Pontiella desulfatans: one gene and its partner. The main gene of each other region encodes a partner of the protein of the gene in region 2 in a complex. Links are inferred from orthologs where the notes say so. Each region holds a gene or a part of one and is shown on either strand. Other genes may lie near its edges. The genes, in order: dnaN and dinB.

Region 1 (15,725 bases), on a different replicon or contig from region 2:
TCCATTCCACAGGAACAGCTTACGGATTTAGCTTCATTCAGCATACTACGTCTCCATTGCTAGGGTTCTCAAGTGCTACATACGGAAAGTCCACTCTCCAAAATACTTAAAAAACCCGAAGATTCAACTACTCTCTATTTTTATCGATATATTTATACAAAATATTGATTGTGATTAGGGGGTAGGTCTCAAAGCGGAGCCGCATATATATGCTTAAGGTGATGTTTTTTGTAATATTTTACGTGGTTATACACAACCAATTCAAAAACCACATAAATTCATTTCAGATGCATTAAGTGTTTATTATGTTGATTTTATTCCATTGTAATAAGGTGTACTTAAGCTGCTGATATGAAGAAAACATATAATATGTACCGCAGAGGTGTCCGAAACCTTAAAGCAATAATAGACTGAAACTCATGAACTAACTTTGTTAGTTTTGACCGGTTTCACGTTTGATAAACATCATAAGAATTGAAACATCAGATGGATTGACGCCAGAAATTCTAGAGGCCTGGCCCAAGTTTTCCGGGCGTATATTTTTAAGTTTTTCTCTGGCTTCGTAGCGTAGGCTTTTAACATTATCATAGTCAAAATCTGATGGTATATGCTGGTCTTCCTTCCTCCTGGCTGCATCAATACGCTCTTTTTCGCGTTTAATGTATCCAGCATATTTCACCTCAATTTCAACTTGCTTTATCACCTCGTCGCTAAGAGATGAAACATTATGCGGTAAATCCTTATAGGAAAAGTTTGGTTGGCGAAGCATTTGTCCTAGCGATTTCCCATCAAAATATATGGTCTCTAGTCGATCGCATTCCGCCTGAATTTGTTTGCCTTGATCTGATATTTCCTCAATTTCAGAAATATCGACAATACCCAGCTTCTTTGTCTTTTCAAATAGCCGATAATAGACATTATCCTGACGTAACGTCAATCGATGCTCCGAGCGAGAGGTAAACATTCTATAGGGTTCATCTGTTCCTTTAGTGACTAAATCATCTATCAGGACACCAATATAGCTTTCACTACGACTCAATGTGAAAGGGCCGCCTCCAAGAACCTTTATTGCAGCGTTAGCACCAGCAACAAACCCCTGAGCCGCAGCTTCCTCATATCCTGTTGTTCCATTCAATTGACCGGCAAAGAAAAGATTTTCGACGAGTTTAGTTTCCAGTGTATGGAAAAGCTGGGTTGGATTTGAGTAGTCATACTCTATCGCATAGCCAGGGCGAATAATTTCGGCATTCTCTAAACCATGGATGGAATGGATCATTTGCCCTTGAACATCCTCAGGAAGACTATTGGAGGTTCCATTTGGATAGAGGCGGATATTGTTCCGGCCTTCAGGTTCAACAAAGACATGATGGGAATCTCTACCGGAGAACTTCACAATCTTATCTTCAATAGATGGGCAGTATCGGACTCCGGTTCCTTCAACCAACCCACCATACATCGCACTTTTTTTTAGGTTTTCAGCAATGATCTGATGGGTATTTTCATTTGTATGGGTTAGCCAACAAGGGATCTGGTCTGTACCAGGCATCCACGGGTGCATTCCAGGTTGTTCCACGTGGAACATAGCATTCATCCCAATGGAACTTTCCTTCTGGTGTTCCACGTGGAACATTTTCCACTCTTTACGTGCCATTCTAGAAAAGAAAGGGGGAGGGTTATCGCCTGGCTGTATCTCCATCTTGGAATAATCGACAGAATCCCTATGTATCCGAGGTGGCGTTCCCGTCTTCAATCTACCCAATTCAAAACCGAACCGATCAAATGATGTGCTTAATTCCTCAGCCGATTCCTCACCCATCCGACCTTCGTTAATACTTTTCATACCAATAAGGACACGTCCACGAAGAAATGTTCCGGTACAGATTACAACAGCACTAGCATCGATGTCTCCACTTCCTCTAGTCGTCACACCACATATTTTTGATCCTTTTGTTCGGATTTCCGTGACAATATCATCATGTATGTCGAGATGCTTCTGCATCCCAAGCACCGCTTGAATTCGTACAGGAAAAAGGTCTTTGTCGCACTGGATGCGGTTAGATTGAACTGCCGGCCCCTTGCGCGTGTTTAACATACGGTATTGAATCCCCGTATAGTCAGAATTACGACCTAATTCACCACCGAGCGCATCCAATTCAGAAACTAAATGTGATTTCGCAATTCCGCCCACTGCTGGATTACAAGGTAATCTTCCAATAAGTTTTTTGTTTAGTGTTATCAATAGTGTATTAACACCCATTCTTGCCGAAGCCAAAGCAGCCTCATAGCCTGCATGACCACCACCAACAACAATAACATCATATAAAGTCTTATACATAATTACACCATTTATACTTATCGGGTCGTGGATAGTTGCACTCAGCAATAGAATGGTCAACGATAGCTTTTGGACAAAATAACGGATCACCTTTAAAACGAGCGTTCTATGAATGTAGATATATGCTGTAAGCGCTGTTCAAGTTGCGAGATCAGGCGTAAGTTGAGTATATTGATACGGGGAAACACTAATTAAGGAAGGACTGCCAATGAAAATTCTATTGTCTGGCTCGCATGGATTAATCGGAACCCAATTGATGCGCTCGCTGCACGAAAAAGGACATGAAGTTAAAGCGTTGGGAAGAGATTTTACAAAGGATATGGATTTCAACGATATAGACGCAGTAATCCATCTTGCGGGTGAGAGCATAGCCAAGGGACGGTGGACTACTGAAAAGAAGAAGCGCATTGAAGAGAGTAGGGTTGCTGGAACCACCTTACTCTCTCAACAAATAGCCGAAAGCCCACATAAACCTCGTGTTTTCATTACCGCATCGGCCATCGGATATTACGGCGAAAGAGGAAATGAAATACTCGATGAATGTAGTTCAGCTGGAACGGGATTTCTTGCAGAAGTATGCCGGAAATGGGAGGCGGTGAGTCTTCCTGCAAGGAAAGCCGGAATTAGAACCGTCAACATAAGAACGGGAATTGTCCTAAGCGAAAAGGGTGGAGCACTATCCAAAATGCTTCCTCCATTTAAAATTGGTGCGGGGGGAATTATTGGAAACGGTAAACAATTCATGAGTTGGATCAGCCTACATGATCTGGTTGAAGCGATAACCTTTCTAATTAACGACGATGAATCAGTAGGTGCCATTAATTTAGTTTCGCCCAAACCAATAACAAATCATGAATTCACGAAAACCTTGGGCCATGTACTTCATAGGCCAACCATAATGCCGTTGCCTGCATTTGCTGCAAAGATTATGTTCGGAGAAATGGCGGAAGCGCTATTGCTTTCCAGCACCAAAGTAATACCAAAAAAACTAATGGAGGCTGGTTTTAAGTACAAACATGAGGATTTGAGGGAAGCTTTAGAGGATATATTGAGATGAAACAAAATGATGCACTGGATAGAATCCATAAACAAATTTCGGAAAAAGAAAAGGGGTATCGCGCCAAGGCGCTAAAAATGTTTCCACATATCTGCGGCAGCTGTGCCCGCGAATTCGAAGGTCTGAAACTGAAAGAACTCACCGTCCACCACAAAGATCACAATCATCAAAACAATCCCCCTGATGGATCCAACTGGGAACTGCTTTGTGTATATTGCCACGACCATGAGCATGAAAAGCATAAGATGAAGGGTTTCGGCAATGGAACCGAAGAAGCTTTCAAGGGTGGGGGATTCAGTGCTTTTGAGGGGTTGGATGCCCTGTTTCCAACCAGTGGAAAGGATGAAGACAGCAAAGATTAGATGCGGGATCTGCCCAAAAGGGTGCGAACTCGAACATGGCGAAACCGGAGACTGTCAGGTTCGGACAAATATTGACGGATTAATTAGTAGTGTAACCTACAGTCGCCCCTGCTCAATGAACATCGACCCTGTTGAAAAAAAACCGCTATATCACTTTCTTCCAGGTTCACCGATTCTTTCCATTGGAACCGCCGGATGCAACCTCCATTGCAAGCAATGCCAGAACTGGCAGATTTCCCAATCCAATCCAACTTCGCCCAATACGACATCGCCCGGGGAAATCGTTAAGCTTGCGGTTCACAAAGTGTGTCCGTCGATAGCCTACACCTATGCAGAACCGCTCGTATCTTATGAATACACCCTGGATTGCTGTAAAGAGGCGGCCGACGCGGGAATTAAAAACGTACTGGTCACGGCTGCCTACATCAATCCCGACCCATTACGGAAGTTATGCGGATATATTGATGCTGCCAATGTTGACTTAAAGTCATTTTCGAATCGCTTCTACGAAGAGATTTGCGATGCCCGGTTAAAGCCGGTACTCAATGCACTGAAAATCATGCAAGATTCCGGCGTGTTCCTGGAAATCACCAATCTACTCATTCCAACCCTAAACGACTCTGAAGAGGAAACGAAACAGCTATGCGCTTGGATTGCCGAAAACCTAGGGATTGAAACCCCACTTCATTTTTCACGATTCTTTCCGCAAAACCAATTGCGTCACCTTCCTCCAACCCCGATGGAAACCATTATTCGTGCCAGGGAAATTGCCCTTGGAACTGGCCTGCAATTTGTATACGTCGGAAACATGCATGATGGGGAAGGGGAGTCCACCCGGTGTCCGGGCTGCGGCGTATGCCTTATTGAACGGTATGGTTACCGAATAGTAAAAAACGGGCTAGTGAATGGAGAATGCCCTGATTGCAAAACAGGCATACATGGAGTTTGGTGAACTCCCTTGCCTATTCACTCAATTAAAACTCATTTGACCGACTTAACGAATTCACCGAATTCATCGGGTGAAACATCATCCAGCGACATTCCACGCTTATCCAGTTCATCCTCTATTTTTCGGATAAGTTGCTGAATATACGCATGACTTTCATCGGATCCCATAAAAACATCATATTTTTCCCCTTTTGTGATCCGAACATGCCCATCCTCGGCATCGAACCCTACACCTAGCAGACGAATGATTTTCTTCTGGTTAGCCTTAGACATTTTTTTGATAAACCTGCTTGATCCAACAAGGGGAAATGGATACTTTCTGCCCTCATTCATTGCCGAATGGTGTAATTGGCAGCACAAGCGACTCTGACTCGCTTAGTCAAGGTTCGAGTCCTTGTTCGGCAACCATTTTCCCCAAACCACTGGATAAGTGGACTGCTGGTTAACTGGCAAGCTTCCCAACCACCATCCCACCATTCGGTTTTCCACGCGTTAACTCACGCGGATCGGCATGATCACGTAAAGGAACGGGACATTCGTCTTAATCACGCCGGGGCTGAGTTCGTCCGAGAGTTCCAGGAAGATTTCATCGCTATCAAGATGCTTCAGCGGCGCCATCAGGAAGGCCGGGTTAAATGCAATCGTGATATCCTTTCCAGAATATTTCACAGGAACCGCTTCACGCGATTCACCGATTTCCGGAGAGGAAGTCAAAAGTTCCATGCGGTTTTCAGTAATTTGAACCTTCACCGAGGCAGCCTGGTCATCAAGCATGAGCGAGACACGACGAACGGCGCTCAGCAGCATTTCGCGATCAATGGCAATCCGCTCTTCGCATTGGGAAGGAATAACCTGGCGATAATTCGGGTAGGTTCCGTCGATCAGCTTCGAAATAATAAAAATATTTCCGAATTCGAAGGCCACCTGCGTTGCGGAGGTCTTGATGATGGCTTCACCTTCATCGCCGAGTGTTTTGATTAACTCATTAACGGTCTTGGTGGGCACCACAATATCAACTTCTGCATCGTCTGGCATGTCGATTTCCTGCTCCACAAGAGCAAGGCGCCTACCATCCGTGCATACGGTTGTGAGCTTGTTGTCCCGGAATGCCATCAGGGAACCATTCAAAATCGCCCGGGATTCGTCCGTAGAGGCCGCGTAGGATGTTTTCTGAAGGATATCCTTCAGCGTGCCTTGAACGAGCGTATAGGAGAAACTCTCTTCGAATGTGGGCATAGGCGGAAAATCATCCCGGGAAAGCCCTTCGAGTTTGCATGTGTAGGAACCGGAGATGATCGTGGCCACATCTTCATTGCTCACGCCGATGTCAACCTGATGGCTGGGCAAGTCTCGGCAAATACTGAAGAACCGACGGGCCGGAAGGGTTGTTGCTCCATCCTCATCGATGTCAGCCTCGATACTGGTTCTAACACTGACCTCCATATCGGTTGTTGTGAGCGTCAGCTTCCCGTTGCCCGCTTCGAGCAGGACATTCGAAAGAATCGGTAGCGTGGTTCGTTGGCCAACGATCGACTGCACCTTTTGCAACGCTTCCAGAATTTGATCCTTCTCGATGCTGAACTTCATTAACAAGCCTCCTGTTATATAGATATACTCTATTTATAAATTCACTATTAGTATTAGTTGTGGATAACCGTTCAAAAACCTACCGATTTACCGTAACCCCGTCACCCGTAAAAGTTTGAAAAAATCAACAACCCTGTTAATAAGCTGGGCATAAAAACAGGTGTCTGTTCACAACCCCGAGTTGTTAATTCCATCATCAGAAACTCCACAGGTTATCAAGGATTCATTAACAGGCCGTAAGCGTAGGGGGAGTCCGCGCCCTCTGTCAAAATGAATACCTTTGCATAAGAAAAAAACCGTCCCAGTCGAGACGGTTCCCATTTGAAAATCAAATGCCATCCAACTCTACTGAACCGCTTTCACACAATTCTTGCTCACCTTATCCTTGAGAATAGAGATCGTTTGTTGCAATCCACGATCGGCCTTGGCCTTTTCAGAGACCTGTTCATGTGCATAAAGGATGGTTGCATGGTTACGGCTGAACTGCTCGCCAATCACAGGGAACGACTGCGTGGTCATGGTTCTGGAAAGATGCATGGCAATCTGCCGCGGCCAGGCAATATCCCTCGAGCGTCTCTTTCCGGTCAGGTCGGACTGGCGCAGGTCGAAGTGCTCGGCAACGGTGCGCTGGATAACATCGACGCTGATCGCGGCCTGGGATTCCTTATCGAGGAGATCGTGCAATAGTTCTTCCACCTTTTGAACGTCCACTTGCTGGTTGGTAAGCGACATGAATGTGGCGACGCGGATCAAAGCGCCTTCCAGACTGCGGATATTTGAAGAAACACGTTCCGCTAGGTAATCCAGCAAATCATGGCCGATGTTAAGGTTGAGTAGTTCGGCTTTCTTGCGAAGGATTGCCGTTCGGGTTTCCACATCGGGCTTGCCGAGTTCCGTAACCAACCCCCATTCGAAACGGGAAATGAGGCGGGGTGCCAATCCTGCCATTTCGCTTGGTGTGCGGTCGGAAGTCAGGACAATTTGCTTATGGCTTTCAAAAAGTGTGTTGAACGTGTGGAAGAATTCCTCCTGTATACGCGCTTTTCCATCGAGAAACTGGATGTCGTCGATCATCAGCATGTCGATTTTGCGGTATTTCTTCCTGAACGCTGCCACGTTATTGTTCTGAAGCGCATCGATGTATTCGTTCAGGAAGGTTTCGCATGTGGTGTAGCAAATCTTTGCCCGCGGTTTTTTGGTTGCGATATGGTTTCCGATCGCCTGCATCAGGTGGGTTTTTCCCAATCCGACACCGCCATAGATGAAAAGCGGGTTGTAGGTGCGCGAAGGCGAATTGGCCGCCGCCATGGCCGCAGCATGGGCAAACTGGTTCGCCGCTCCAACCACATAGGATTCAAATGTATAGTTGGGATTAAGGTTATGACTCGGTTTCTTGTTCCCAAAACCGAGCGTCGGAAGCGAAATCGGCGACGGAGCTTCCGGCTCCGGTTCCGGTTTAACGGAATCGAAACAACTGGAGTCCACTTCCAGCGAGATTTCCATCTCTTTCCCACTCACGACCATCACGGCTTTTCGGATCATGGGGAAATAGTTTTCCTCCAGCCAATCCTTGTAGAAATCGTTGGCAACCGCCAGACGCATGCGCTCGCCTTTGATTTCCATGCACTGGATCACAGCGATCCATCGGTCATAAATATCACCGGAGAGAATCCCTTTGAGCTGTTTGCAAGCCTCTTCCCAAATATTGCAGATATTCTTGTCCATGTTCCCTAAATTCTGTCCCCTTAACAGGTCTCCTGTACTTATTGACAAGTTATTAACAGCCAGTAAGTTCCCATTCCATAATGCGATGTTGAAAGGTAGTTAAAGCGGTTTGCATCCTCAAGGCATTAGAGATTCATTGAGGCATATTTTTTCAATACCACTAAATGTAGTTGCATACACAGGAACAGACACAAGATAGGCGTGTCCATGTTTAGGAAATGTTAAAACAAAAATGTACTGTTGGGGAATAGAACTGTTGTAACACAAGGAATTTGAGCAGGTTGTGCCCAAATGATTCAATTAACAGGACTCGTTTAGCGTTGAAGATTGGCCCCAAAGCCATGAATAGCCTGGTTGAAGTGGTAATCCTGCTGGGGTTCGCCATCGAAATTGGCGTCTCGACCGTGGATGCGGTGGACGGAATGTAGACGCGCCGGCGCAGGTTGGCGGCCCGTCTGAAAAAGATTGGGCTTTTGTAGGCAATAGCTGGCTGATACCTTTCGTTATACAGGCCGAACGACAAGTTCGGGAGATAACCTATGAAAAGCACACTATCAATTCTTGCCGCATGCGGTCTCGCCATCCCCGCGATGGCACAAACCAATGAATTTCGGAAAGAGCAGGGCGATCGCCAGCGCTCGGAATGGATGAGGGGCGAACAAGGAGGCCGTAAGGGTGAAGGTGAGTATGGCCATCTGGAGCGCTATCGTGAGATATCCCCCGAAGAAAAAGCCGAACGGCAGGAACGCCGGCTTCAGCTGATGGAAAAAACCCTTCAAGAAATTGGAATCAATGAAGAACAGAAAACCCGCATTCTTGAAGTTCAGAAAAAACTAAAAGAAGATTTGTCCGTAGCCCAGGTCAAAGCCGACCTGGTGCGCAAAAACCTTTCAGACCTTGAGAAAGCCGGCGCTTCCGAAGAAGAAATCTATGCCGCCATCGATGCCGTTTCGGACTCCCAGGCGGAGACGATGAAAATCCTGACCAGAAACCGGATGGCCATGGAGAGGATCCTTGGAAAGGAAAAATACAAGCAGTTCATGGATGCCGCCCGAAACCAGTATCGGAAACATGGTCGACGCGGTGGCGCCGGCATTCCGCCCCGTCCCGGCATTCCGCCCACACCCGGCGAAGGAAATCCAAATCAAGAGCCACCTCTGCCGGATACGGTGAAAGTTCCGCGAACTCCGCCACCACCTTCAATCTAGGGTAACCCCCGAAGGAACAATGAAGCCGCATTTCCATAGTGCGGCTTTTTTGTTAATGCCGATTTTATACCAATCCATGCGGTGAATATAAAAGACAGGTTACAGAACCTGTGTTTCCATTATATGTGGAGATATAGCTATGGGTAATAAGGGGAAACCGGGGTATTTCGGGAAACATGCAAAATCGAGCGCTGCGCTTGTCAGTTTGGCAATCCATGCGGTTTTGCTGGTCGTTGCACTGTCGTTCGTAGCCGTTCAGGTCATTGTGAAGGATGAGCAAACCTTCGAGGCGCAAAAAGTAAAACGGCCCAAAATGCAACTCAAGAAGCTCACTGTTCCCGTGAATGTAAAGAAGAAGAAGGTGCAGAAACCCAAACTCCGTAAAACCATTGTCGTCAAAAAAGAAATAAAGTCGATGGACATCAAAATGCCGGAAGTGTCCGGTGTTAAGGGGGGAATGGGGTATATGGATGGGGGCGGCGGGCTCGGTGGCTTGGGCTTCGGACTCGAAATCGACCTGTTCGGCGCCAATAAAGGCACTGGTAACGAATTCGAAGGCACCTTCTTCGACCTGAAGATGGACCCCGATGGAAAACCAGCCAAAATGGACGAAAACTACTACAAGGAAGTGCTGCGTAATTTCGATGGTTCCTGGAACATCAGCCGGTTCGAAAAAAAATATTTCAAGGCCCCAAAGAAAAAATTCGCGACCACCTTCATGTTGCCTAAGATGAAGGCCGAAGAAGCTCCCAAGGCGTATGCCGTGCAGGATGTCGTTCAGCCCAAACAATGGGTGGCCTACTATAAAGGGGTAATAGCCGCTCCCGAAACCGGGCGCTACCGGTTTTGGGGTATTGCCGACGATGTTCTTATGGTTCGCGTCAAGAATCGCTTGGTCATAGACGCCAACTGGCCGAGCATGGGCATCACCGGTTGGACGAGCAATGACGACCGCGATAAAAAATGGAAAATGTCCGGCCAAAATGTGCGAATAGGCGACTGGTTCCACCTGACCAAGGGCAAACCGACCGAAATGGAAGTATTGGTTGGTGAGCGTCCCGGCGGCTTTTTCTTTTGCCACCTGCTGATTGAGCAGGATGGAGTCGAATATCCAAAAGGGGAGGGGGGGCGCCCCTTGCTTCCCATCTTCAAAACGCAGGAAATCCCCGAAAAACTAATCCCGCAAATGAAGATAGAACCCGGAACCTGCACCACGGACGGTCCCACCTTCGGCGTTTTGAAGTAGAATCCGTTTTTTCTGCAAAAGCGGTTCTGTTTTGCTACATTCACTGCATGGCGGAAAAACCCCCCAGTCCATTGCAGGCCAGTTTCTGGCTAACGAATGAAGAACAGCGCTATATCCTGATTATATGCGCCTTGTTCATTACAGGACTCGCTGCCCGCTATTTATACTTGAAAAACCAAAAGCCCGAGGTATACACACCCGCCGGAATTGAAGAATTGGAGCCGAACCATGAGTGATTGCATTTTCTGCAAAATCGTTGAAAAGGAAATCCCATCCACCATCGTCTTTGAGGACGCGGATGTGCTCGCGTTCATGGATATTGGCCCCATTGTAAAAGGACATGCCCTTGTGATTCCCAAGCAACACCATGATCCGGTAACCGAAACGCCGGATGAGGTTTTGGCCAAGCTTTTTCTCACGGCTAAGAAAATCGCGAAGGCACAAATGAACGCATTCGGTGCACAAGGGGTCAATATCATGCAAAACAACGGAAGGGCGGCTGGACAGGAAGTTGAACATATCCACGTGCACGTCATACCGCGTTTCGAAGAGGACGGGCACCACTGGAACTGGAATCCAAAAAGATACGATGATTTCGATGAAATGGCCAAATTGGCCGATCAATTGCGGGAACAACTTTAGAACCATGAACAATCCAAGCCTAGACGATTTACTCGCCCCGATCCTCCTGAAGGACGACCGCTACCAGGCCCAGGCCTATGTGTTTGTGCGCGAAGGGCTCGACCACACCGTGCGCAAACTCGAAAAGCCCCGCCACGTAAGCGGCGGTGAACTGCTCGAGGGCATGCGCGAATACGCCCTCCAGGAATACGGTCCCGTAACCAAGCGGGTGCTTTCCGAGTGGGGAATCAATGAATGCGTCGACTTTGGCCATATCGTCTTCAACCTGGTGAACGAAGGGTTGCTGGGGAAGACAGAAGAGGACTCCATCGAGGATTTCATGGAGGGCTACGATTTCCACGAAGCGTTCATCCAGCCCTTCCGCCCCAAAAAGCCATCGGCATGCCCGGTTTCCGCCGATTAGGCGTTCATGCCGCCCAACCCGGCGGCATGTTGTCTGAAAAGTATTCCTTCAATACCTCGGTTTCCGTCTTCGGCTACTGAAAGGCCAGGGGGGATCAAAGATCCCTCTTCAGGTCCATGTAACCTGCCGGATTCCCTGCTTCAGGCATGCCCCTTTCATCTCCCTCCTGGCTCGTAGGCGCATTATTGTGGCCCGACCTGTCTGAAATCCCTTTCAGCAAAGCGTCACATGGGCGTATATCCTATGATTTTATAATAAAGACCAACACATACGAGGTAGGGGAATGAACACACCCGGCAAGCCGGTCAGCTGGCTTTTGATTGCATCCATGTTTTCGCTCAACCTCCCGGGCGCGGTGGCCCAGGAGGAGACAAACCAAACCCAGGCGGTTTCAGCTGAAAACGTTCCACCGGGAACGGCCATCACCAGCAGGCGCGATTCCTCCACCTCCATCCCCCCCGTCCAAACCGGCGTCACGCGCGATGCCTCCAAATCCGAGGTGGCCATCAATTGGGAAAACGTCACCCTCAAGGACTGCATCGAGGTGCTTTCCCGCGATCTCGGCATGGAATTCATCATTTCCCCCTCCGTCAACGTCACCCAGGAGGTCAGCATCCGCGCCGGCGATGTCACCTCGTGGAACCGCGAAAACAAGCTCGAACTCTTCGATGCCATTCTCGACACCGCCGGCGTCCAGCGCATCCAGCGCGGCCGCGTCTGGGTGTTCGCCCCGTCCGATATCCGCCCGGTCATCACCGGAAGTGCCGGATCCGACCTGGCCGACGGCCAGCCCGTCATCGGCGTCATACAGCTCAAAAGCATCAGCGGCGCGCAGGCGCAGCAATTCCTTGGAACCATTGGCGGCAAGCCCCAGCGCGTATTCGCCATGGGCGGCACGCAGACCATCATCGTGATCGGAACCAAGGCGTTCCTGCGCCAGGTCGAGGAACTCATCGCCATGGTGGATGTTCCGCCGTCGGTCATGTCGCACTATGTGTTGAAGAACGCCGATGCCGAAGACGTGGCGACTGAACTGGGCAATGTGTTCTACCGCCAGATCGGCAGCAACGGCCAGCCCATCCGCTTTTTCGCCGTGGCCCGCCGCAACGCCGTCGTCGCGCAGAACATTGCATCCGGTATCGAGCAGGAAGTGGAGAAATGGGTGAAGTTCCTCGATGAAACCGACAACCTCAACGAGCGCGTCACCAAGGTCTACCGCATGCAGGTCATTGAAGCCGATGTCATTGGAAAAACCCTCTCCAACCTCTATTCCGACCTGTACAAACAATCCCAGCTGCGCGAACGCGAGCGCGGAAAAACCGCCACCAAGATTGCCAAGGCCGGTGCCGGCGCAAACGGCGGGGGCAAGTCTGCGGCGCCCAGCGCGGATTCCAAAGGTTCCCCGAAAAACCAGGCCGCCAAGCCGGCCGCCCCCTCCCCGAACCAAACCTCCGGAGGCGGGAATGGCGGAATGGATGGAATCGCATCCTCGATGGATGAAGAAGTCATCATCCATTCCGACAAGGATACCAACACCCTCATCATCAACGCACCCGCCGAAATGCACCGCGAAATCGAGAAAACCATCAAGGAACTCGATAAATCCCGCCGCCAGGTCCTCATCGAAACCGCCATGGTCGAGGTGGTGCTCGACGACGGCATGGACTTCGGCGTCGAATGGGCCGTGCAGGGCGGGGGCAACCCGGCGCACGCCGGCGCCCAGATGAGCGGTCTCGAGCTCGGCGCGCTCGCCGCCGGAACCACCCCGCTGACCGAGGCCGCCAACGGCTTCACCTATTTCGTCAAATCGAACGACGAAAAGTGGGCGCTCATCCAGGCCGCCAAGGACGAAGACCGCCTGCAGGTGCTCTCCTCCCCGACCGTACTCACGCGCGATGGCATGGAAGCCGAGGTTTCCTTTGGCTCCGAAGTGCCCATCCAGCAGAGCAGCGTCACCGACGCGGGCAAGGAAAACTTTTCATACGACTACCGCGACGCCAAGATCACCCTCACCGTAACCCCGCACATCGACGACGACCAAATGGTTACCCTCAACCTGGAGCAAACCGTACGCCGCGTCGTCGAAAACACCATTTCCACCGATAACGACGCCCCCGTCTTCCGCACCCGCGAAATCCGCTCCAACCTCCAGGTCGACGATGGCCAGACCATCATCCTCGGCGGCTTGATCGAACGCGGCGACCGCGAAGAACGCGTCGGCATTCCATTCCTGATGGATATCCCCTTCATCGGTTTTCTCTTCGGCCGCACCTCGGTCACGAAGGAGGGCACCGAAATCCTGATGATCATGACCCCCTATGTCGTTGATTCGCGCGATGAAACCGACCTGCTCACGCGCGACTTCCGCCGCAAGGTGCTCGGCGGCCTGAACAAAACCAGCGCCGACATCCGAACACTCTACGATCTTCAGGAAGAAGCGCCCGAGGAGGCGAACTGATGGCCTACCGTCCCATAGGCGATATCCTCGTCGCGAACGGGTGCGTCAACCGCGATGCCGTCGAGGCCGCCCTGCGCAAGCAGAACGAGGGTGGGGGACTGCCCAAGCTTGGCCGGATCCTCGTGGAGGACGGGGCCATCCAGCCCGCCGAACTCCTCAAGGCGCTCTCCGAGCAATACGATCTGCCCGCCAGTCCCCACGAAAAACCGGCCGACCACCTTTTCCTCGACGAAAACCTGCCGTTTCCGTTCATGATCGAGCACCGCGTGCTCTTCCAAATGGTCGAAGAGGCCATCTCCGCCATCACCGACGACCCCTCCGACTGGTCGTCCATCGAGGCCGCGCGCCTGCACCACGGCGAGGCGCTTCCAGTCCACCTGGTGACCGAGGCGCAGATGGACGAAGCCTTGGGCAAGGTGCAGGCCTTTGCCGAAAACAACCTGAAGTCGATGATGGCCGAGGCCGAGGTTTTCCAGGCCGGCGAGTGGGGCGACGAGGAGGAGCACCTGCGCGACCTCGCGCTCGAGGCGCCCGTCGTTCGCATGGTCAACCTCATCATCACCCAGGCCGTTGAAAAACGTGCGTCCGACATCCACGTCGAGATCGGCGAATACAACCTGCGCGTCCGCTACCGCGTCGACGGTGTCCTCCACGCCGCCGAGATGATCGACCGCAAACACCACGCCGCCGTCATTTCGCGTATGAAGCTGCTCGCCAAGCTCGATATTGCCGAGCGCCGCATCCCGCAGGATGGCCGCATCAAGATGCAGGTCCACGGGCACGATCTCGACATGCGCGTTGCCACCACGCCAACGATCTACGGCGAAAACGTCGTCATCCGCCTGCTCAACCAGCAACACGTCGAGCTCAATTTCGGCAGCCTCGGAATGCCCGCGCATGAGGAAGGCCTCTTCTCCAAAATGGTCGAGCAGCCGCAGGGCTTCATCCTCGTCACCGGCCCGACCGGTAGCGGCAAGACCACCACGCTGCACACGGCGCTCACGCACCTGAATTCCGACAAGGTCAAGATCATCACCATCGAGGATCCCGTCGAAATCCGCCTGCAGGGCATCAACCAGATCCAGATGAACCCCAAGATCGGCATGACCTTCGCCAACGGCCTCCGCTCCATCGTCCGCCAGGACCCGGACATCGTGATGGTCGGCGAAATCCGCGATGCCGAGACGGCCGACATCGCCATCCAGGCCTCGCTCACCGGCCATATGGTGCTCTCCACCCTGCATACCAACGATGCCGCCGGCAGCGTGGCCCGCTTGGCCGACATGGGGGTCGAGTCGTACCTCATCGCCTCCGCCCTCACCGGCGCGCTCGCCCAGCGGCTCTGCCGCCGCGTCTGCCCCAAGTGCGCCGAAGCCACCGTGGTGTCGCGCTCGCACCTCTCCGATTTTCCCGAAGCGGTCGAGCCCGAATACACGCTCTACCACGGCAAAGGCTGCGAGCATTGCGACGGCACCGGCTTTTACGGCCGCATGGGACTCTACGAACTCATGGGCACCAACGATGAAATGCGCGAGCTGATCCAAAAGTCGCCCGAATCCGGCCCCATCCGCGCCATGGCCCGCCAGCACGGCACCCGCCTCCTCCGCGAGAGCGGCTGGGAGGCCATCATCGCCGGCACAAGCACCGTGGAAGAGATCCGCCGCGTCACGCAGTGGAGTTAGGCAATGATCAAGTTTTCCTACAAAGCCATGACGCCAACGGGCGAAGCGCGCAACGGGGTGATCGAAGCGCCG
Region 2 (15,761 bases):
TTCCTCCGCCTCCCGCCGTGCGCGCAGCAGCCGGTGCGCAACCCGCATCCGCAGCTCGGCCGCTGCGTTGTCGGTGAAGGTCATCAGCAGGATCTTGCGCGGGTCGATCGCCTCGTCCAGGACCAGTTTTTCATAGAGCCCGGTAACCTGGTAGGTCTTGCCCGTGCCGGCGGATGCATTGTAGACGATGTTCATGCAAGCACTATAAAGGGAGCCGCCGACCGCCGGAAGCCGAAAGCCCCCCGATCCTCAAGGTATATCATCCAGCACCCACGATCGTGGGTGCTGGATGATATACCTTTGGGGCGGAAGGGGGCAGGGAGCGGTTGGCTGGTTTCGGAGGTTAATCGAGGAATTCGATGCAGATGGGGCCGCCTTCGAAGGGGACTTTTTTTTCCGTGAAGGTGAGCCTGCCGGTTTTTTGATCGACCTCGAAGAGGGCGATGTTGTGCGATTTCATGCCGCCGACGAGCATCCATTTCCCGGTGGGGTCGATGTTGAAGTTGCGGGGGATCCACACCTGCGCAGGTGTGGTTTCCAGTCGTTCGAAACCATCCTCGAAGCGGGTGAAGACGCTGATGGAGTCGCGGCCTTGTTCGGTGAGGTCGCGGTTGGAGGCATAGATGAACCGGCCGTTGGGATGAATGCGGATTTCAGCGCAGGTCATCTCGGATTTATCGCCCCCTTCCGGGAGAGTGGAAGCGGTTTTAACGAACTCGAGTTGACCGTTTTCGGCCGCCTTGAAAATGGAGACGCTTAGGTCGAGCTCGTTGAGGAGGTAGAGCAGGGAGCCGTCCTGGTTCCACTTCATGTGGCGCGGCCCCATGCTTCCACCGGGGACTTCCGCGAATCCGGCTGCGGAGAGGGTGCCGGCCTTGGGATCGAGCTGGTAGATCATGATTTTGTCGATGCCGAGGTCGGCCGCATAGGCGTGGGTGTTGGCCGGGTTGACGAAGACGGAGTGGGCATAGGCCTTTTTCTGGCGTTTGGGGTGCGTGCCGGAACCTTCGTGTTTGAAGAAGGATTTTGGCGCGGAGAGCGAGCCGTCGTCCTGGATTTGGTAGGAGGCCACGGCGCCGCCGCCGTAATGGGCGGTCATGACGCATTGGCCGGTTTTATCGAGGCTGACGTGGCAGGCACCGCCGCCCTCGGTTGTTTGGGTGTTGAGTTCCGTCAGCGATCCGTCGGTGTTGATTTTAAAGGCGGTGGTTCCGGTGGAGTAGAGGAGTTCCTTGTTTGGGTGGATGGCGATGAAGCCGCAGCCCTTGGTTTCGGCCGCGAGTGCCGGGGTGGAGAGTTCCCCGGTCTGGGCATCGAAGTCGGCGAAGTAGATGCCTTTGCTTTTTTGGGTTCCGAAGTAGACGCGCGAAGTGCTGGCACACGCGGTCATGAGGAGTGCGGTGCTTGCGAGGGTGAGTTGGGTGAACAGTACGGTTTTCATTTGCTTATCCTTTTATTTCGATGATGGATTCCCCCGAGGCCAGCATTTCAAGCGCAGGGTGGAGTGTTGTGGATAGAATCCGCTGAAGGTTAAGGTTTGTTGTGTTCCCGCAGGTCAGCCAAATGACCTGGGGTGGTGTGCCGTGTTGAGATAAAAGATGGGGGAAGTCGGCATCCTTGGTCAAAACAATCACGTTCGCTTCACGGGCGGCTTGGAATATTTCGAAGTCATCTGCGTCGCGCAGGCCGAGGTCGCGTACGGCCTTGGTTGGGATGGCTAACGTTTCCTCAATCCAAGGAGCGAGCCTTGGCGAGAGTTGGGCATCGAGCCAGACCGTCATGCCGCGATGATGGGGTGGTCGATCAGTTTGGATGCGTATTGGAGGCATGCCTGGAGATCGGCTTCTTCAAGATCCGGCATTTCCTCAAGAAGTTGCTTGGCATCCAATCCCGCAGAAAAGAGGTCTAGTACATCGGTAACCCGGATGCGCATGCCGCGGATACACGGACGACCTCCGCACTGGTTGGAATCGACCGTAATGCGTTCGTTCAGATATGTCATTGAAATCTCCTTCGAGAGTTGCATGCACAGTACACGTATAAACGGCGGTTCCGCAAGTATGGGCGGTGAATACTATTGGAAATTTACTTTGGCGATGTGGGGGAGTTCGCGGTAGAGGTTGTCGTAGTCGAGGCCGTAGCCGACCACGAAAAGGTCGTCGATTTCAAAGCCCTTGAAGTCGGCCTCGAACTCCACGGCGCGGTTGGCCTTTTTGTCGAGCAGGACGCAGGAATGCACGGTTTTCGCGCCGCGTTCAATCATCAGTTTCTTGGTGAAGGCCAGGGTGCGGCCGCTATCGAGGATGTCGTCGACGAGCAGGACGTTGGCATCGGTCAGGTTTTCGCGGATGTCGTGGATGATTTGGACGGTGCCGGAGGAGACGGTGCCCGCGCCATAGCTCGAAAGCGTCATGAAATCGATGTGGGGATGGGCGTTGTGGCGGTAGAAACTACGCATCAAATCGGCGAAAAACATGAAACTGCCCTTCAGGATGCCCACCACCACCAGGTGGTCGGGTTGGTCGGTTGCAATGATTTCGTCCACCAGGGAGTCCACCCGCCGGGCAATGGTTTGTTTATCGATCAGGATTTCTTTTACATCGTGCGCTCTCATGGGTAGTCTCCGCAGTTCTTCCAAAATTTGGTAGTAAGCATGCCCAACGTTTTGGATTTGGGCAACGAAAGAGTGACGATTGATCCGTGACGCGTGAATTGAATCTCGCCTCAATCGCCACGGATCACGTTCACTGGAGATTTGAAATGAAAGTACGTACACGTTTTGCACCGAGCCCTACGGGCCATGTCCACATCGGCAACATGCGTGCCGCGATCTACAACTGGTTGTTCGCCCGCCACATGGGTGGGGAATTCCTTCTGCGCGTGGAAGATACGGACCGCGAGCGCTCGACCCCCGAGGCCATCCAAACCCTGCTCGAGGCCATGGAGTGGTTGAAGCTGGATGTCGACGGGGAACCGCTCTACCAGAGCACCCGCATGGAGGCGCACCTCGAAGCGGCGGAAATGCTCCTCTCCAAGGGCATGGCCTACAAGGAGGACAAGGGCGGAACCGGACAGGGCGAATGCATCATCTTCAAGATGCCCGGAACCGACAGCACGTTCGAGGACGGCATCAAAGGTACGCTTTCGAAGGCGGCGGAAAACATGCAGGATTTCGTCATCGTCCGCTCCAACGGGACGCCGGTGTTCCATTTGGCCAACGTGCTCGACGACATCGAACAGGGGGTCACCCACGTGATCCGCGGCGACGACCATGTGGAAAACACCTTCCGCCATATTGCGCTCTATAAGGCCCTCGGCGCCGAAGTCCCGAACTTTGCCCACCTTCCGATGATCGTCAACGCGCAGGGCAAGCCCTACTCCAAGCGCGACGGCGACGCGTTCGTCGGCGATTTCCGCGAAAAGGGATTCCTCGGCGATGCGCTCTTCAACTATCTCGCCCTGCTGGGCTGGTCGCCCGGCGACGACCGCGAAGTGATGAGCCGCGACGAGATGGTCGAGGCCTTCACGCTGGAGCGCTGCCAGTCGTCCGCCGCCCAGGTCGACCTGAAGAAGCTGACATGGATGAACGGCGAATACATGCTGAAGCTTCCGGAGGAGGAGTTCGATTCCATGGCATTCGCCGAGCTGGAGAAGGCGGGGATCGAGGCGGAACCCGAATATGCCCAGCGTGTGTTCGGGCTGGTCCGCGAGCGCGTCAAGACCGTGGCCGACCTTGCGCCGATGGTGGGCTATTTCTTCACCGATGACTATGCATACGACGAGAAGGCCGTGAAGAAGAAAATCCAGAAGGACGGCGTGGCCGACATCCTGGCCCAGCTGAAGGAGCTCCTGGCTGCCCTGGAAGTCTTCGACGAAGCCTCGACCGACCAAGCGTTGCACGATTTTGTCGAAGCGTCCGGCCTCGGTTTCGGAGCGGTGATGGCGCCGGCGCGCATTGCGGTTTCCGGCATCCAGTCCGGGCCGGACTTGTTCCCCATGCTGGATGTGCTGGGGCGCGAGCGTGTGCTGAAAAGAATTGATCGCACGGTTCAATTGTTTTTGGCATAGTTTTCCAAGCGGAGGCAAGAGTCTCCCTTCAGGCTTGGAAAAATGCAGCTCATATCCACATCATGTTTCACAACGCTTGCGGCGGTCGACCTGGTCAAGGCATGGCCGTTCGTCATGGCGATGCAACTGCTGGTGCTCCTTGTGTTGGTTTGGGTGCTGGTCTGGAACCGGCGGCTCAAGCGGCGGATGCAACGGCAGTCCGTAGATCTCGAGCGCGAGCTGGAGCGACGCGTGATGGCCGAGGCCGCCCGCGAGGAACGGTTGCGCGACCGCGATGCCAACATCGCCATGCTGGTGAGCGTGAACGAGGATACCGAGGAGGCGCGCGAAAAACTCGAGGAGGCCAACGAACAACTGCAGGAGGCCATCCGGCGTGCCAATGAACTGGCGGTCGAGGCCCAGGCGGCCAACATTGCCAAAAGCGAATTCCTCGCCAACATGAGCCATGAAATCCGAACCCCCATGAACGGCATCATCGGGGTCACCAACCTGCTGCTGGATTCGGGGCTCACGGAAGACCAGCAAGACCTGGCCGCCACGGTGCACCGCAGCGGCAAATCATTGTTGGCCATCGTGAACGATATCCTGGATTTCTCAAAGATCGAGGCGGGGCACATGGAGATCGAAATACTCGATTTCGATCTGAAGGTTGTGCTGGGCGATCTGCGGGCCATGCTGAGTCTGCAAGCGCAACGCAAAGGGATCGGCTTCGACGTGCGTGTGGACCCGGAGGTGCCTGCCCGGTTATGCGGCGATGTGAGCCGCCTCCGGCAGATCCTCACCAACCTCGTCGGCAACGCCATCAAGTTCACCGAAGAGGGTGAGGTGGCATTGGCTGTATTGCTTTCCGACCGCCATGATGGCCACGTCCATATCCGGTTCGAAGTCAGGGACACGGGCATTGGCATCGATCCCGGGCATTTGGCCCATATCTTTGGCGCATTCCATCAGCAGGATGCCTCGACCTCCCGCAAATATGGAGGAACCGGCCTGGGGCTGACGATCTGCAAGCAGCTGGTGGAAATCATGGGCGGCGAGATCGGGGCTGAAAGTGCCGCTGGCGAAGGTTCCGTTTTCTGGTTCGAAATCCCGGTTGATCTGCAGAGTGGGACAAGTGTCCAGACCGCATTCGACTTCGTGAAGACCGGCACACCCAAGCCGTGCGAGGACGAAGTGAGCGCCACCCAGGACATACTTTTGTCAACCCGTATGGAAATCCAGGCCATGGATCGGGATGTCCGGGTGTTGGTGGTGGAGGACAATCTCGTGAATCAAACCGTTGCCGTGCGCACGCTGCATAAGATGGGGTGTATTGCGGAGGCTTCGAAGGATGGTGCCGATGCCATCGAACTTTTGGCGAACCGCCATTTCGACCTGGTGCTGATGGATGTGCAGATGCCCAAGATGGACGGACTCGAAACTACCAAGGCCATCCGGGAAAAGGAGGTGGCGGAGGCGTTGCCCCGACTACCCATCATCGCAATGACCGCCCACGCCCTCAGTGGCGACCGCGAACGTTGTTTGGAAGGCGGCATGGATGGCTATATCACCAAGCCCATCAATGTTGCGGAGCTGTCCAACGCGGTCTTCCAATCTCTGGGGTCTCAATCGGATTAAGTCGGGGGAACGATGAAAAAAGCGTTGATGGTTTTGGGGATCATCCTGATTTCGATGGTTCCCGTTGTGATCCTGGCGAGCACCGTATATACCTTGATGCTTCCGAACATCTATCAATCAACGGCGGTGGTTTCCGTGCGGGCCCTGGGAGGGGCGGGGTGCCCGAATCCTTGCGAACATTGCGGACTCTCGGCCTCGGCGTTGATTCAAACAGAGATGGCGATCCTCGAATCCAAGCCGATTCTCCATGAGGTGATCAAACGCCTCGATCTGCAGTCTGAATGGGGGCGCGACCGGGAGAAACTGCCTCGTTCCGTGGCTTGCAAGATTCTGCGGAATAGCATCAACATATCAAACCGTCGCAACTCACCGATCGTTGAGATCAGCGTCAGGCGCGACAATCCGGATGAGGCCGCCGATATTGCGAATGAAATGGTGGCAACCTATCGCGACGCCAAGAGGGCGCAAGCCAAGATGGATTCGGTTGAGCTCATCGACATCGCCGAACCCAACCGCCGGCCCGTCAGCCCCAACCTGTTCTTGAACACCCTGCTTTCCGTTGCGTTCGCGCTGGGCATGGGCATCGTCGGGCTGATCCTGTTGCTGGCCGGCCTGAATAAGAAACCGCCGCCGGTTCCCCGCTGACTAGGGCCGGTTGCGGCAACGATCGGCGGGAACGGAAAGGCGCTTGAGCAGGAACTCCTGGAACTCGCGGGGATAGTCCTGCAGGGCCAGCGCCTTTTCCATGCAGAGCAACCAGGCTTCCTTTTCCGCGGTGCCAATGGCGAGATGGGCGTGGGCCGGCGCCAGTTGCATCGGTCCGTATTTTTCCGCATACCGGTCGGGGCCGTCCAGGTAGCCGCAGAGGAACACCGCCAGCTTTTCGCGCGACATCGTCAGGTCTGTCGGGTGCATGAATAGGATCTTCCGCGCCTCCGGAAGCGATTCCATCACATCGTAGAAGTCGTTGGCCAGTTTCGTGATTCCCTCAATTCCCCCGGCCATGCGGAACTGGGTGTCGCCTTCGCGGTATTGGGCATGCAGATTTTCCAAATTGTCGGACATTTAAACCTCACTAAAATGGTACTATATACCGGTCCGGCTTTTGGAAGGCCAGCCCTTCGAGTAAAAAATGTATCTCCCTCCTTGTGCTGGAGCGCATTGGGCGGCATCTTGTGATCCTCGATTAAACAATCAGGAGAATTTCATGGCTAAGATGCAGAAGGTTTTTGGGTTAGGGATTGTCGCGCTTTGTTCCGCATCGGTTGCCATGGCAGCCCTTCCGTCCGCGAAACTGGTCGATTCCGAAACGGGTGCGAGTTCCGAGGTCACCGTGCTGACAAACGGGGCCAGCTTCAAAATGGGCGAAAAGACGTATCGGCTGGAACTCGACCAATCCGCGGACGACAAATTCATTGAGAGCCTCAGCCAGGAACGTGCCCCCCTGCGCATTCATGATTTGCCGGCCTATGAAGCATTCAACATGCTGACGCTGCTTTCCGACGCGGCCATCGTATGTTCCCGCAGTGTCGAAAAGGATCTCAAGATCAGCATCAACACGCAGCACGACTCCATCATATCCATCATCGATCAGATCTGCTTCCAAATCGATGCCGAAGCCACCGTGCGCAACAAAACCTTCTGGATCACCGCGAAAAAACAGTAGGTTGCGGGCGCTATAGTTCGTAGGGCACAACCGTCATAGCCTGCCGGAAATCCTTGGCATTGCGTGTGGCGAGTTCGAGTCCAAGTTCTTCCGCCGTGGCTTCGATGAGGAAATCGGCCATCTTCCGTTTTAGGTTCCAGCGCCGCTGATAACCGGCGGCTCGGGCGCCAAACTTCACCAGCGCCCGGATGGCATACTGCTGCGTTTGCGGATGCCGTGCTTCTTTTGCCAAAGGCGCAAGGGCGGCCACGGCCCGCTTTGCGTCCACTCCGAATTCGGCAAGCTTCCCAATGGCCGAGGCCGCCAGCCGCTGAACGTCGTTCGAGGGGGTAGAAAGTAAGACTCTCAGCTCGTTCAAGGCTTCAGGACTCCCGCTTCTACCCAGCTCCAAAGCGCGTTTCCGAGCTGCTTGGTGGTCGGAGGGAAGCATAGGGCTTTTCATCGCAGGTTCTCCTTTGCTTAACTCGCATTCGCTCGCCAATCAACCTAATGGATTATCGAGCGAATGCGAGTCAATCCTGCGGTTGTCAATTTTCCAGCACCTGCAGCGCAAGATCCACAATGCCGAACGGGGCGCTGACCTGGTAGCCGGCAACGCGGTCGGCAATCGCCTCGCAGATCTCGCGGGCGATCTCGATGCCGAGCTTGCGGCCGTCTTCCTTGGTTTTGGCATGGCTCATCCGTTCAAGAATGGCATCCGGAATTTCAACGCCCGGAACTTCGTTGGCGAGGAATTCGGCATTGCGCAGCGATACCAGCGGCCAGACGCCGGCGACCACCGGAATGGTTCCGCCGCGGGCCGCCGCCGCATCCATGAAGCGCAGCAGGGCTTCCGGATCGAAGATCGGCTGGGTGATGGAATATTCCGCCCCGGCATGAATCTTGTTCATGTAATGCTGCAACTCGCGCTCCGGTTCGACCGCGCACGGGTTGGCGCCCACGCCGATCAGGATGCCGGTCGGCGGATTGATCGGGTTGCCTCCAACATCCACGCCGTGGTTCAGGTTGTTGACGACCTGCGTCAGGCCGACGGCATCCACGTCGAATACGGGTGTGGAATCCGGATAGTCGCCGAGCTTGGGCGGATCGCCGGTGATGATGAGATAATTCCTCAGGCCGCCGGCATAGCCGCCGAGCAGGTCGGACTGCATGCCGATCAGGTTGCGGTCGCGGCAGCAGTAGTGCAGCACGGTTTCAATGCCCACTTCGCGCTCGACGAACAGCGCCGCAACCATTGGCGAAATGCGCGCGCTGGCGCGCGGGCCGTCGGGAATGTTGATGGCGTCGATGCCGGCATCCTTGCAGGTTTGGCACTGGGCGAGCATCGGCTTGAGATCGATGGAGCGGGGCGGGGTGATCTCTACGCTGGTGACTTTTTCGCCGCGGGCCAGCTTGGCCGCAAAGCCGCATTTTTCCGCCATTGGAACCACGTCCACCTTCGGGGCTTCCTGGTCGGTATGGCTGGAAATGGCCACATGCTGCTTTACGCCGGTCATGGATTTGATGCTCTTGGCCGCCGTGGCGATATCGGCCGGGGTGGTGCCGCAGCATCCGCCGACGCCGCGCACGCCGAGTTCGATCATGCGTTTGGCATATTCCGTGAAATATTCGGGGGAAGCCATGTAGATCATCCGGCCGTCCACTTCTTGCGGGTAGCCGGCGTTGGCCATCACCACCATCGGCTTGGAGGTCAGTGGCAGGGCGCGCTCGGCATTGCTGTAGGCCGCCGCAGGGCCCACGCCGCAGTTGAGCCCGATGCCGTCCACGTTCCCGTCGTTTTCCAGCGTTTGGACCAGCTGTTCGACCTTGCGGCCTTTTTCGGTTGTTCCTTCAATGCCGACCGTCATGGAAACAAAAACGGGAATGCCCAGCGTCTTGGCCACCTTGGCCGCAAGCTGCGCTTCCTGGATATGCGTAAAGGTTTCGAGCATGAAAAAGTCGACGCCCTCGTCCGCAAGAATGGCCAGTTGTTCGCGGAATATTTCCGCCAGTTCGCCGGCTTGGCTTTCAAGGAAGACCTGGCCCGACTTCAGCAACGGCCCGACCGATCCCGCAACCAACGCGGCATCACCCGCGGCTGCCCGGGCCAGCCGGACGGATGCGCGGTTGATGTCTTCGAGTTGGTCGGCCAGTCCGTGCCCCTGCAGTTTCAGGCGGTTGGCGCCGAACGAGTTGGTTTCGATCACGTCCGCCCCGGCATCGGCATATTCCTGATGGATGCCGCCAACCAGTTTGGGATTGGTGATGCAAAGGTGTTCGTAGCACGTATTGATGAACACGCCCTTCGAATAGATCATCGTTCCCATCGCCCCGTCGAAGATCAGGGGTTGGTCTGCCATGCGTTCTAGGATTGTTTTCATAGTCTGTTCTCGTTGTTGGATATTTCGTCACGCATTGTATCCCAGGTTGGGTGAGAGCCATTTCTCCGCGACTTCAATGCTCCATCCTTTGCGCTGGGCATAGTCCTCCACCTGCTCCTTGCTGATTCGGCCGAGCGGGAAGTAACGCGAGTCGGGGTGCGAGAAATAGAGGCCGGACACCGAGCTGGGCGGGTTCATCGCCATGCTTTCGGTCAGCTCGATGCCGGTCTGTTCCGTTGCGTTCAGCAGTTCGAAGATCGTGATCTTTTCGGAGTGGTCGGGGCAGGCGGGATAACCGGCCGCCGGGCGGATGCCCTGGTATTTTTCGTTGACCATTTCGTTGGGCGAAAGGTTTTCGTCCTTCCCAAAACCCCAGTCACGGCGCGCTTTTTCGTGCAGGTATTCCGCGAACGCCTCGGCCAGCCGGTCGCCCAGCGCCTGCACAAGAATGGCGTTGTAGTCGTCGTGGTCGGCCTTGTAGCCGTCGGCGATTTCCACTACGCGGGGCCCGGTGGTCACGGCGAACGCGCCGATATAGTCGGCGCAACTCGCCTCTTTCGGTGCAACAAAGTCGGCCAGCGACCGGTTGGGCGTTCCATCCTTCTTGATCATCTGCTGGCGCAGGAATTGAAGGGTGTTCAGCTTTTCGGTACGCGATTCATCGGTGTAGACCTCCACGCTGTCGCCGACGCGGGCCGCCGGGAAAAAGGCGTGCACACCGCGTGGTTCGAACCAGTTTTCGGCCATGGCTTGCCGGAGCATCGCCTGGGCATCATCGAAGAGCGACTGCGCTTCGGGGTGGTCGAGCACGGCGGGATATTTGCCTTCCAGCTCCCAGGTCCAGAAGAACGGAGTCCAATCGATGTAGGGCACGAGCGCCTCCACAGAAACCTGAACCGCCTGGGTTCCTATGAAGTCCGGGCTGGGCGGGACATAGCCCTTCCAGTCCGCATCAAAGGCATTGGCGCGCGCCTTGTCCAGCGGCATGAAATCTCGGATTTCCTGCGATGCCTCATGTTGTTCCCGGATCGCGTTGTATTCAAAGCGTACGGCGCTGCGGAACTTCTCGTCGCCGCTCAGCAACGATTGCACCACGGTCACGGCGCGGGAGGCATCGAGCACATGCATGGCGGTTCCGCTGTATTCGGGTGCAATCTTCACCGCCGTGTGCTTCTTGCTGGTGGTGGCGCCGCCGAGCAGGAGCGGAATCTTCAGTCCTTCGCGCTCCATCTCCTTGGCCACGTGAACCATTTCGTCGAGCGATGGCGTGATCAGGCCGGAAAGGCCGATCACATCCGCACCCCATTCCTTGGCTTCCTTGAGAATCGTATCCCACGGAACCATGACGCCGATATCCTTCACCTCGAAGTTGTTGCAGGCCAGCACCACGCCGACAATGTTTTTGCCGATGTCGTGGACATCGCCCTTGACCGTGGCCATCAGCACCTTGCCGGCGCTGGACGATCCACCGCCGTCCTTTTCGGCATCCATGTAGGGCAGGAGATAGGCCACCGCCTTTTTCATGACGCGCGCGCTCTTCACCACCTGCGGCAGGAACATCTTGCCCGATCCAAACAGGTCGCCAACAATGCCCATGCCGGCCATCAGCGGCCCCTCGATCACGTGCAGCGGGCGTTCGTATTTTTGCCGCGCCTCCTCGACGTCCGCATCGATGTGGTCGACGATGCCTTTCACCAAGGCGTGCGAAAGACGCTCCTCAACCGAGCCTTCGCGCCATGCCTGGATTTCGGCTTCCTTCTTGGTGTCGCCGCCCTCGGCCTTGATGCGTTCCGCAAAATCGATCAGGCGTTCGGTTGCGTCTTCGTCGCGGTTCAGCACAACATCCTCAACCGCCTTGAGCAGCCCGGGTTCGACTTCGTCGTAGACCTCCAGCATGCCGGGGTTGACGATGGCCATGTTGAGCCCGGCTTCCATGCCGTGGTAGAGGAAGGAGGCGTGGATGGCTTCGCGGACGCGGTTGTTGCCGCGGAACGAGAAGGAAACATTGCTGATGCCGCCGCTGACCGAGCAACGGGGCAGCGTTTCGCGGATCATCTTGGTGGCTTCGAAAAAGGAGGTGGCGTTGATGCGGTGCTCCTCCATCCCGGTGCCGATCGGGAACACGTTCGGGTCGAAAATAATGTCGGTCGGGTCGATGCCCAGCTCCTCCACGAGGATCCGGTAGGCGCGGGTGCAGATTTCAATCCGACGCTCGGTGGTGTCGGCCTGGCCTTTTTCATCGAACGCCATCACAACCATGCCGGCACCGTAGCGCTGGATCTTTTTGGCATGCTCCCGGAAGGCGTCCTCGCCCTCCTTCATGCTGATGGAGTTGACGATGCCCTTGCCCTGGACGCATTTGAGCCCGGCCTCGATGACTTCCCATTTGGAGGAATCGATCATGATCGGCACGCGGCAGATGTCGGGCTCGGAAGCCACGAGGTTGAGGAACTTGACCATCATCGCCACGGAGTCGATCAGGCCCTCGTCCATGTTGATATCAATCAGGTTGGCGCCCGTTTCGACCTGCTGGCGGGCCACCTGCAGCGCCTCTTCCAGATTACCCTCGCGGATCAGCCGCGCAAACTTGGGGGAGCCGGTAATGTTGGAGCGCTCGCCGACCATGCACAGGTTCATTTCCGGTGTAATGCGTAGCGGCTCCAGTCCGCTGAAGCGCGGGGCGCCGTCCGGTTCGGGCGGAACGCGCGGCGGGTGTTTTTTGACGACCTCGGCCATGGCGCGGATATGGTCGGGGGTGGTGCCGCAGCAACCGCCCCAAATGTTGGCAAGCCCATGTTGGGCAAAGTCGTCGTAGATTTTGGCCATGTCGGCCGGCGAGTCGTCGTAGCCGCCGAAGGCGTTGGGCAGGCCGGCGTTGGCGTAGATGCTGATGTAGCACGGGGCAACCTCGCCCAGCTCTTCGATATAGGGGCGCATGTCTTCCGCGCCGAGGGCGCAGTTGATGCCGACCGAAATCGGGTGCGCATGTTCGATCGAATACCAGAACGCGGTCGGCGTCTGGCCGGAGAGCGTGCGGCCGGATTGGTCGGTGATCGTGACGGATACCATGACGGGCAGGCGCTGGCCGATCTTTTCGAACACTTCGTCGATGGCATAAAGCGCGGCCTTGGCATTGAGCGTGTCGAATACGGTTTCGACCAACAAAACATCGACGCCGCCTTCAATGAGGGCCTCGGCCTGTTCGGAGTAGGCGGCAACCAAATCATCGAAGCTGACGGCGCGGTAGCCCGGATCATTCACATCCGGCGAAATGGAGGCGGTACGGTTGGTGGGCCCGATGGAACCCGCCACGAACAAGGTGCGCGATGGATCCTTTTCTAGCACACGGTTCACCGCCTTACGCGCCAGTTTTGCTCCCTCGATGTTCAACTCGCGCACCAGCGACTCCAAGCCATAGTCGGCCTGGGAAACGGTGGTGCAACTGAAGGTGTTCGTTTCAACAATATCCGCCCCGGCTTCGAGAAACTCGGTGTGGATATCCTCGATCACCTGCGGTTGGGTCAGCGTGAGCAGGTCGTTGTTGCCCTTGAGGTCGGATGGATGGTCGGCAAACCGGTCTCCGCGGAAGTCGGCTTCCTCCAGCTTGTGCTTCTGGATCATGGTGCCCATGGCCCCATCCAGCATGAGCACCTGTGTTTGAAGCAGTTCCGCGAAAAGCTGCCCGTGTTCATGGGTGAAAGGGTTCAAATATTTTTTATGTGCCATGGCCTGCTCCGGTTTAAAGGGTTGAAGGGTATATATCCGTTTATCCGGATATTTCAATTTAATTGTGCGGGCAAATCTCTTCCGGACGGAAAAACTGACGGCCGTCAGTTTTTCCGTCCGGAAGAGAGGTCAAAAAGGAAGCGGCGCAAGGTAGAGGGGTATAAACCTTGCGCCGCTTAGGAAGAAGAAACCAGTAAAGTCTCTTGCACAGGGAACGACTTATGGACTGAATAGTGGACAAGATATTAACTAAATTCTTTTAAGGCAGGTCGGAGGCCCGTTTCAGGCTGTTTTTTCCATATTTTTCCCGGACGGAATCGGTGGTTTGGCTTAATCGGCTTCTCTTTTTTTGCAGGGCGGTGTCGGGGGTTTCGAAAAGGTTGAGCTGCCGGGTTTGGGGTTCCTCGGTTTCCGTGAGGCCGCTGACGCCAAACCCGATCAACCGGACGGGCCGGTGGCGGAGATGTTCCTCCAGCAGCTGCATGCCGGCTTCACGCAGGCTGGTGTCGTCGGAGCAGGGGACGGGGAAGCGGGTTTGGCGGGTGATGGTGGAAAAATCGCTCCATCGGATCTTCAGGTGGACGGTGGTGGCAAAAAAGCCGGCCTTGCGCAAGCGGGTTCCAACCTTGTCCATGAGGCGTTTATAGGTGGCCTCGATGGTTGGACGGTCGGCAATATCCTCCTTGAAGGTGATTTCGTTGGAAATGCTTTTTTCATCCACTTCGCCCACGATGCCGCGCTCATCGATGCCGTGCGCCAGGCGGATGAACCCATTGGCGGCTCGGGAGCCGATGGCGCTTTCGAGTTGTTTGGGGTCGCATTGCTGGAGTTTGCCGATGGTGTTGAGGCCGAGGGAGAGCAGTTTTTTCTGGGTAACCTTGCCCACTCCCCACATGCGGGCAATGGGCAGGGGGGCCAGGAACGCCTCGATGGCCTCCTGTTCGAACGGGACAACGGTCAGCCCGTCCGGCTTATCCATGTCGGACGCGATTTTTGCGAGGAACATGTTGGGGGCCACGCCGACGGAGGCGGTGAGCTGCGTCTGTTCGCGGATATCGCGCCGTATTTTTTCGGCGATGGTTGGCCCGTCACCGAAGAGGCGCCGGGCGCCGGTGACGTCGAGGAAGGCTTCGTCGATGGAGAGGGGCTGGACGATGGGGGTGTAGGATTCGAAGATCCGCATGATCTGGCGGGAGGCTTCCTTATAGTTTCCCATGTTGTGGGAAACAAAGATGGCGTGCGGGCACTTTTGCTTGGCGGTGCGGGAGGGCATGGCCGAATGGATGCCGTATTTGCGGGCCTCGTAGGAGGCGGCGGCCACCACGCCGCGCTGGTCGGGCGGTGCTCCGACCACCACCGGCTTGCCGCGCAGCTCCGGGTGGTCGCGTTGTTCGACGGATGCGAAGAAGGCATCCATGTCGACATGCAGAAAGGTTTTGCGTGGCTCGTTCATGTTTCGGCTGAAGGGCAAATCAGGCGGTCGTTATTGCTTTTCATTGGAAATGATTTCCCTAAACTGTTTTTCAATAAACTAAACCGATGGTGCAGACCTATGGAAGAGAAAACACACGCACAGGAAGAGCATAAGGATCCGCGCGATGTGATCCTGGATCTCAACTTTGTGCCCCAGTGGGCACGCAAGCCCCCGGGCGAAAACCACTATAGCAAGAAGGAATATTCCGACGAGCGTCCGCGCCGCGATGATCGCCGTCCGCCGCGCCGCGATGGCCGACGGGATGAGCGCCGCGATGATCGCCCGCGCCGGCCCCGCCCCGAGGGCGAGGGGCGCCGCGAACGCGAAGAGCGTCCCGAGCGTCGCCGCGAACCGCGTGAGCAGCTCAAGGAGCTACCCATCACGGTCTCGTTCCTTCCGGAGCAAAAGAGGCTCGCTTCGTTGGTGAGGCAAATCCACCACTCGCGCCGGGCCTATCCGCTGATGGATCTGGCCAGCCTGCTGATCCATGATTCGGAGGGGTATCTCGTCAAGATCGAGGGCAACAAGGCCACGCCGGATTTCGAGATGTTCCAGTGCAAGAAGTGCCGGGCGGTTGCAGAGCGCGAGGAGATGATGGTCCAGCATGTTAAATCGAAGCATATGGCCGACTACTACGAAAAGGAGGAGGTCGAAACCGAACCTCCCGCCGGCAGTTTTCCGGGAGTCGCCCGTTGCCGCAAGACCGGCATCCTGCTGGGGCCGCCCAACCACCATAGCTATTCCGAGAAGGTCAGCGAGGTTCACGAGTCGCGCTTTGCCCATCTGTCGCTCGAAGAATACAAGCGGAACATAGAAATCGTGAAGGACGAGGAGCTGGTCGAGCAATGGA

Evidence for each region.
Region 1: the proteins of dinB (region 2) and dnaN are in contact, whole or in part, in a solved structure (PDB 1OK7), measured with the Escherichia coli proteins. The link is inferred for Pontiella desulfatans from one-to-one orthologs.

Annotation. Positions count from the first base shown.
Region 1 is NZ_CAAHFG010000004.1:415,236-430,960, forward strand. What follows is about bases 4,243-7,174. They hold dnaN (DNA polymerase III subunit beta), read right to left. Parts: upstream 6,290-7,174; coding sequence 5,195-6,289; downstream 4,243-5,194. Other genes in these bases: amrS (AmmeMemoRadiSam system radical SAM enzyme), read left to right, coding at 4,243-4,706; E9954_RS27330 (hypothetical protein), read right to left, coding at 4,736-4,975; dnaA (chromosomal replication initiator protein DnaA), read right to left, coding at 6,635-7,174. Also shown: E9954_RS27305 (NADH-quinone oxidoreductase subunit NuoE family protein), read right to left, coding at 1-44; E9954_RS27310 (tRNA uridine-5-carboxymethylaminomethyl modification enzyme MnmG/GidA), read right to left, coding at 434-2,335; E9954_RS27315 (TIGR01777 family oxidoreductase), read left to right, coding at 2,544-3,392; E9954_RS27320 (YajD family HNH nuclease), read left to right, coding at 3,389-3,754; more of amrS, read left to right, coding at 3,735-4,242; more of dnaA, read right to left, coding at 7,175-8,014; E9954_RS27350 (hypothetical protein), read left to right, coding at 8,554-9,222; E9954_RS27355 (hypothetical protein), read left to right, coding at 9,362-10,468; E9954_RS27360 (HIT family protein), read left to right, coding at 10,676-11,110; E9954_RS27365 (Minf_1886 family protein), read left to right, coding at 11,115-11,513; type II secretion system secretin GspD, read left to right, coding at 11,797-13,971; E9954_RS27375 (GspE/PulE family protein), read left to right, coding at 13,971-15,653; E9954_RS27380 (type II secretion system F family protein), read left to right, coding at 15,657-15,725. UniProt on the Escherichia coli protein: Confers DNA tethering and processivity to DNA polymerases and other proteins. Acts as a clamp, forming a ring around DNA (a reaction catalyzed by the clamp-loading complex) which diffuses in an ATP-independent manner freely and bidirectionally along dsDNA.
Region 2 is NZ_CAAHFG010000003.1:1,102,781-1,118,541, forward strand. The notes cover bases 12,794-15,761. They hold dinB (DNA polymerase IV), read right to left. Parts: upstream 14,891-15,761; coding sequence 13,697-14,890; downstream 12,794-13,696. Other genes in these bases: metH (methionine synthase), read right to left, coding at 12,794-13,437; E9954_RS25105 (hypothetical protein), read left to right, coding at 14,990-15,761. Outside these bases: E9954_RS25035 (UvrD-helicase domain-containing protein), read right to left, coding at 1-195; E9954_RS25040 (lactonase family protein), read right to left, coding at 344-1,441; E9954_RS25045 (DUF5615 family PIN-like protein), read right to left, coding at 1,446-1,781; E9954_RS25050 (DUF433 domain-containing protein), read right to left, coding at 1,778-2,002; hpt (hypoxanthine phosphoribosyltransferase), read right to left, coding at 2,075-2,614; gltX (glutamate--tRNA ligase), read left to right, coding at 2,761-4,068; E9954_RS25065 (ATP-binding protein), read left to right, coding at 4,111-5,685; E9954_RS25070 (YveK family protein), read left to right, coding at 5,698-6,330; E9954_RS25075 (group II truncated hemoglobin), read right to left, coding at 6,331-6,750; E9954_RS25080 (hypothetical protein), read left to right, coding at 6,893-7,351; E9954_RS25085 (HEAT repeat domain-containing protein), read right to left, coding at 7,362-7,793; E9954_RS25090 (bifunctional homocysteine S-methyltransferase/methylenetetrahydrofolate reductase), read right to left, coding at 7,879-9,711; more of metH, read right to left, coding at 9,739-12,793. UniProt on the Escherichia coli protein: Poorly processive, error-prone DNA polymerase involved in translesion repair and untargeted mutagenesis. Copies undamaged DNA at stalled replication forks, which arise in vivo from mismatched or misaligned primer ends.